3 regions of the Pseudomonas sp. NFACC43 genome follow, and region 2 is predicted to be linked to each of the others. Evidence: predicted binding sites of a transcription regulator. Region 2 holds the regulator's gene; each other region holds the start of a gene.
What was found. Region 2 encodes FliA, which starts transcription of late flagellar genes. Its sites were predicted from a motif close to CTAAAGTTTNNNNNNNNNNNGCCGNTAA; they were not measured.
Positions count from the first base shown of each region.

Region 1: a site for FliA is predicted at 964-991, ahead of motA (flagellar motor stator protein MotA). Genes of this name have one in related genera too.
Region 3: a site for FliA is predicted at 1,267-1,294, ahead of BT179_RS11955 (methyl-accepting chemotaxis protein). Genes of this name have one in related genera too.

Region 1 is NZ_FPKK01000009.1:169,410-171,680, forward strand. It holds gene motA (flagellar motor stator protein MotA) at 44-895, opposite strand; gene BT179_RS17250 (HDOD domain-containing protein) at 1,050-2,271, shown strand, end outside.
Region 2 is NZ_FPKK01000001.1:829,199-831,469, forward strand. It holds gene BT179_RS03585 (chemotaxis response regulator CheY) at 1-366, opposite strand, end outside; gene fliA (RNA polymerase sigma factor FliA) at 533-1,276, opposite strand; gene fleN (flagellar synthesis regulator FleN) at 1,273-2,103, opposite strand; gene flhF (flagellar biosynthesis GTPase FlhF) at 2,218-2,271, opposite strand, start outside.
Region 3 is NZ_FPKK01000005.1:359,082-361,352, forward strand. It holds gene BT179_RS11950 (TonB-dependent siderophore receptor) at 1-1,118, opposite strand, end outside; gene BT179_RS11955 (methyl-accepting chemotaxis protein) at 1,333-2,271, shown strand, end outside.

The DNA.
Region 1 (2,271 bases), on a different contig from region 2:
ACAGTCACTGGCCAAAAAAGGAACGTATTTGCAAAGCAAAGCACTAGCGACCGCGAACCGCTTGTTCCAGCTCGGCGAAGCTTGGACGGTGCGCCGGGTAGAGAACCTTGCGACCGAACTCGACCGCCAGCGATGGCGGCATACCCGAGGCCGAGGCCACCAGGGACGCCTTGATGGCTTCGTAGACGTTGAGCTCTTCCTTGGCATCATGGGCCAGGGAATGGGCCAGCGGGCCGAAGAAACCGTACGCGGCCAAAATACCGAAGAAGGTACCCACCAGGGCCGCACCCACGTGCAGGCCGATGGACTTCTGGTCGCCATCGCCCAGGGAAGCCATGGTCACCACGATACCCAACACCGCGGCGACGATACCGAAGCCGGGCATACCGTCGGCGATACCGTTGACGGCGTGGGACGGGTGCTCCAGGTCTTCCTTGAGGCTGTACAGTTCCATGTCGAACAAGCCTTCCAGCTCATGGGGAGCCATGTTGCCGGACGACATGATGCGCAGGTAGTCACAGATGAACGCCGTCATCCGGGCGTCCTTGAGCACGGCGGGATACTTGGCGAAGATCGGGCTGGCGGCGGCGTCTTCGATGTCGCCTTCGATCGCCATCATGCCTTCACGCCGGCTCTTGTTGAGGATCTCGTAGATCAGCCCCAGCACTTCCAGGTAGAACGTGTGGCTGAAGCGCGAACCGAACATGCTCAGGGATTTCTTGAGCACGTGCATGGTCATGTAGCCAGGGTTGGCCTGCAGGAAAGCGCCAAGGGCCGCACCACCGATGATCAGCACCTCGAAGGGCTGGACCAGGGCGGCGATCTTGCCATGGGAGAGCACGTATCCGCCGAGCACGCTCGCGAACACGACTATGATGCCGATAATTTTAGCCATAGATAGAAAGTACTTATTTAAGTCGGGTTCAAGGTCATATTCGGAAGCTGGAAAATCTCTTCTTCTCCTTATCGGCAAAACTGCGCCAGACTATAGCCAGTTCTGGCGAAAAGCCAATTTGCCACGTTGCAGCATGCGATGATCACCCCCAGCCATGGCTAACGAAACGAAGGTTCCAACTCCACGACCGACCACCCTCGAAGGCTGGGTAAAGCTGCTCGAGGGCGTCCATCTGCCGGTGCCGCAGGCCAGTCACGACCTGGTCTGCAAGGCCATCGCCGACAGCAATCGCTCGTTGCGCGATATCGCCGAGCTGATGCAGGACAGCCCCGCCCTGGCCCTGAGCGTCATCCGGGAAGCCAATCATCACACCCGGGGCAACCTCGCCGAGCCCGCGGAAAATCTCGAAGTGGCCATCAACCGTCTCGGCCTCAAGCGCACCGAGGAACTGCTGGCACGCCTGCCCTCGCTGCCGGAGCAACAGATACCCGTTGCCCTGCGCCAGCTGCAATTGATCAGCCAGCATGCCACGCAACAGGCCAATGGTTTTTTCGCCAGCCGCCTGGCGCGGCTGTGGCAGGACATTCACTGGGGCAGCCTGCTGTTTCTCTCGCCGCTCTGGCCCATGGCGCTGACGCATCCGCGCCTGCTGGGGGAATGGGAGCTGCGGGTCCTCCATCAAGGCCAGCAGGCCAGCAAGGTGGAGCACGAATTGTTCGGCGTCGGCCTGCTGAGCATCTGCCTGGCCCTGGTGGAGACCTGGCGCCTGCCGGTCTGGGTGGCGCAGGGTTACCGACTGTTGCTCAATGAACGTCGCGAACTGGCGAAAGTCCTGCGCATCGCCCGAGACAGCGAACATCCGCTGCGCCAACAGAACCGCCTGGACGATGACCCGACCCTGCGGCGCTGGCTGAACCAACCGGCCAACACCGTGCTGCTGGCCAACGGCCTGGCGGTTTCAGCGCACCATGCCTGGGACGCTCCCCACAGCGCACGCTGGCAGTACCTCACGAGCCTGTACCTGCAGATGCCCGTGGAAGAGATCCAGCAGCAACTTCACCAACAAGCCGCCAACAGCGCTCGCCAGAACAGCATGCCGGACCTCTGGCACCCGGCCGTGGCCCTGGTCTGGCCCCCGGGCAGTCGCCGCATCCCCTCCGGGCGAGCATCCGCAACGCCACCCAGCACCATCGACCTGACCCAGTGGCGCAAGCAGTGCGCCGCCTTGCTGGTGGAGCCAAGCCCCTTCAGCAACGCCATGCACCTGACCACCGCCGCCCGGGACGCCCTGGCGGCGTGCGGCATGCGCCGGGTGATGATCCTGATGGCCGACCGCAGCCAGGCCAACGTGCGCGTGCACCAGACCGCCGGCCTGC
Region 2 (2,271 bases):
GATGCGTTCGAAGATTTTCTCGATCTTCTCTTTCAACGCCTGGGCCGTGAAGGGTTTGACCACATAGCCGTTCACACCGGCCTGGGCCGCTTCGATGATCTGCTCGCGCTTGGCTTCGGCGGTGACCATCAGCACGGGAAGGTGCTTGAGTTTTTCATCGGCGCGTACATGACGCAGCAAGTCGATACCGGTCATGCCGGGCATGTTCCAGTCAGTCACCAGAAAGTCGATGCTCCCGCTGTTGAGGACCGGGATGGCGGTGGTGCCATCGTCGGCCTCAACCGTGTTGGTGAACCCAAGGTCACGCAACAGGTTCTTAATGATCCGCCGCATCGTTGAAAAATCGTCAACGATGAGGATTTTCATGTTCTTGTCCAATTCGACCTCCAAGCAGTCTTAAACGTGTCCAGCACCTGAACGCGCCATTTCAATCAATCCGGCACAACACTCGACAACGGTCCGGTGCGCACCGTACGGCGACTGATGGGAACTTGCCCCGCCAACCTCGTCCGCTGCGCTCCCCTGCCCGCTGTCAGCGCGCTCGCCACTCCCCCAAACGCCCCCGCAAACGGGCCGCGCACTGGCTGTGTAACTGGCTGACCCGCGATTCGCTGACCCCCAGGACCTCACCGATTTCCTTGAGGTTCAGCTCTTCGTCGTAGTACAGCGCCAAGACCAGTCGCTCACGCTCCGGCAAATTGGCAATCGCATCCGCCAACGCACTCTGGAAACGTTCATCTTCCAGGTCACGCGACGGCTCCATATAGGCACTTGCGCCATCCTCATGCAGCCCTTCGTGCTCGCCGTCCTGCAACAGGTCGTCGAAACTGAACAGGCGGCTGCCCAGGGTATCGTTCAAAATCCCGTAATAATCGTCGAGACTCAACTGGAGTTCGGCCGCAACCTCGTGATCTTTAGCGTCACGTCCGGTTTTAGATTCGATGGCGCGAATCGCGTCACTGACCATTCGGGTATTACGGTGTACCGAACGCGGTGCCCAATCGCCCTTGCGGACCTCATCGAGCATCGCGCCACGAATGCGGATACCGGCATAGGTCTCGAAACTGGCACCCTTGCTGGCGTCGTATTTGTTCGCCACTTCGAGCAGGCCGATCATGCCTGCCTGGATCAGGTCTTCGACCTGGACACTGGCCGGCAGGCGCGCCAGCAAGTGATAGGCAATGCGCTTGACCAGGGGCGCGTAACGCTCGATCAATTCGTATTGGGCGTCCCGTGCCGATTTCTTGTAGAGATGGTTGTAACCGCTGGCTGTCATAACACGGGCCCTGCTGTTTGTTGCACGAGACGCTCGACGAAAAATTCCAGATGCCCGCGTGGGTTGGCCGGCAGTGGCCAGGTATCGACCTTCTGGGCGATCGCCTTGAACGCCAGCGCGCATTTGGAACGTGGAAAGGCTTCATAGACGGCACGTTGCTTCTGGACGGCCTTGCGTACGCTTTCGTCGTAGGGCACGGCCCCCACGTATTGAAGCGCAACGTCCAGGAAGCGATCCGTGACCTTGGTCAACTTGGCGAACAGGTTGCGTCCCTCCTGTGGGCTCTGGGCCATGTTGGCCAGGACGCGGAAGCGGTTCATGCCATAGTCGCGGTTCAGTAGCTTGATCAGGGCATAGGCGTCGGTGATGGACGTCGGTTCGTCGCAGACCACCAGCAACACCTCCTGGGCGGCGCGTACGAAACTGACGACCGAGTCACCGATACCGGCCGCGGTATCGATCACCAGCACATCGAGGTTATCGCCAATGTCGCTGAATGCCTGGATCAGGCCGGCGTGCTGGGCCGGGGTCAGATGAACCATGCTCTGGGTGCCGGAGGCGGCCGGCACGATGCGAATCCCGCCGGGCCCTTGCAGCAGCACGTCGCGCAATTCGCAGCGACCTTCGATGACGTCCGCCAGGGTGCGCTTGGGGGTAAGCCCCAGCAGCACGTCGACGTTCGCCAGGCCCAGGTCGGCGTCCAGCAGCATGACCCGTCGGCCAAGCTCTGCCAGAGCCAGGGACAAGTTCACTGACACGTTAGTCTTGCCGACGCCACCTTTGCCGCCGGTCACCGCGATCACCTGTACGGGATGCATGCTGCCCATGTTCGTTCTTTACCTTGTCTTACTTAGACGGAGGCCACATTACTGGCTGCGCGTTCATACTGAACATTGCATGGCAGACCATCGATGTAGGTACAAAAAATATTCATGATTACCTCAGCCGACCTGCTTGGTAGGGCTGTGGTAGATATCAGCGAACATGTCAGCCAT
Region 3 (2,271 bases), on a different contig from region 2:
TGATTATCAACGCCTAACAACAAATCATGACGTTGACCAAGCAGCTCTTGTTTACCGATGAAGTCCCAACTGGCATAACGAGTTTCGTCGTCGTAATGAGCGCCATTGGCGGCTCGCTGAAAAACACCGGTTTTCGACAGACTCGGCTGCGCAATCGAAAGACTGTACCGATCATTGTTCCAACCATAGGTAACCCGCGTTTTCCACGCGTCGCTCAACTCATACTCGAACCGCGCCGTCGCCGTTTCGCGAATCCCCACGCTCTTGGCCCAAGGCTCATCGAGGCGCTTGTCGTAGTCGATGTCCGCCGGGTGCCCGTTCCTGAACACCGTACCCCGGTCAAACGGACTGGAGTATTCGTTGTACTCATAACTGAGGTTCAACGAAGCACGCTCCCCCGTCCAAGCCAGGGATGGCGCCACCAGCGTGCTCTCGTTGACCCCATAGTTGCGCCAGTAATCTTCATGGCCGCGCTCGGCGATCAAGCGATACGCCAACCCGGTATCGCCCAGCGGTCCGGTGGTGTCCAGGGCCATGGTGCCGCCACCTTCGCTGTAGGCCGAGCCGCTCAGCGTGGTGCCCTGGGTATATTCGGGCTTCTTGCTGATCACGTTGATCAGGCCGCCCGGCTCCAGCGCGCCATACAGCAACGAGGCCGGCCCCTTGAGCACCTCGACCCGCTCGGTGGTGGCGCTGAAATTGTGCCCCAGGTTCGAGCGCACGCCATCGCGCAGGATCGAGCCATCGTCGTTGGTACCAAAGCCGCGCTTGACCAGTGAGTCCCGCGAGCCGCCCAGGGTGTTGCCCTGGCTGACACCGCTGACGAATTTCATCGCATCGTTCAGCGAGCGCACCTGATAGTCATCCAGGGTCTGCTGGGTGACGACATTGATGGACTGCGCCTCTTCCTTGATCGGTACATCGCTCTTGCTCGCCGTGCTGGCTTGCGATGCCGTGTAACCCTCCTCCTGAGTGATGCGGGTGCCCTGGATATCCGTGGTGGGCAGCTCAAGGGAATCCTGCGCCCACAAGGGGCTGGCGATGAGGCAGCAGGACAGCGTGGGCAGCACACGCTTGAAGAATGCGCTGCGGTTAGCGAAAGGGATGGAACGCTTCAAGAAAGGGCACTCATGGGAGGGAACGTTAATGAGAGCGAATATACTTTGAGAATAATTCCCAGTAAATCTTTTCCATCAAACCCATCGCCTTCCAACCCTATGAATCGGGCCGACTTTTGCAGAGTGATATCAAATAGCCCTTCCCCGCCTAAAGCTTTGGCGCTTTCGGTCGAATGTATTCCATTAAAAGATTTTTCCGCCCAGGAGCGACGGTATGCAGACGTTAAAGGACTTGTACGAGTCTATCGAAATGCGTTTTTTCGATACCCTCACTAAAAAGCTGTCGAGCCTTTTTCTACTGGTCGTGGTCAGCGGGTTGCTGTACTGGGTCGCCCTCAGCGCCCGTGCGGACATCGTGCTGCAGTTGCGCAATGCCCAATTGGACGCCGCCTTGCTGGGGCAGATCGAGGGGCGACTCGACAGCCTGACCCACGCGCTGCTGTTCGGTACGTTACTGACGGCGGGCATGATCAGCTTCATGGTCTGGTACTTCCGCCATCTCATCGTGCGCCCGGTCACAGCCATGACCAAGGCCCTGGAGGAAATCGCCAACGGCGAAGGCGACCTGTCCAAGGACTTGCCCCTGGTGACCCACGACGAAATCCGCGTACTGGCAGGCACGTGCAACCGTTTCCTGGCCAAGCAGCGGGAAATCATCAGCAACGTCCAGGCCCTGACCGTACACATCGCCGTGGAATCGGCGCGTTCGCTCAAGAACATCAGCGATTCCAGTGACAGCGCTACCCACCAGGCACGCTTCGCCAAGGAAGTGATGGACCAGAGCAACAGCGCCGTTGGCCGCATCGAGGAAGTCTCGCGCCAGACCCAGGGCATCTCCAGCACCACCGCCCAGAACCTGAGCATGGCCCGCGACTCCTACGCCGAGTTGCTCGAAGTGACCGGCAACATCAGCGAAATCTCCAGCAGCCTCAACGAGTTCGCCACGCTGGTGAACGCCTTGAACCAGCGCTCCTCGAGCATCAAGTCCATCGTCGGGTTGATCCAGCAGATCTCCGCCCAGACCAATCTGCTGGCGCTCAACGCCGCCATCGAAGCCGCCCGGGCCGGCGAAAGCGGCCGAGGCTTCGCCGTGGTGGCCGATGAGGTGCGGACCCTGGCGCAGAACGTCAGCCGGGCCACCGACGATATCTCC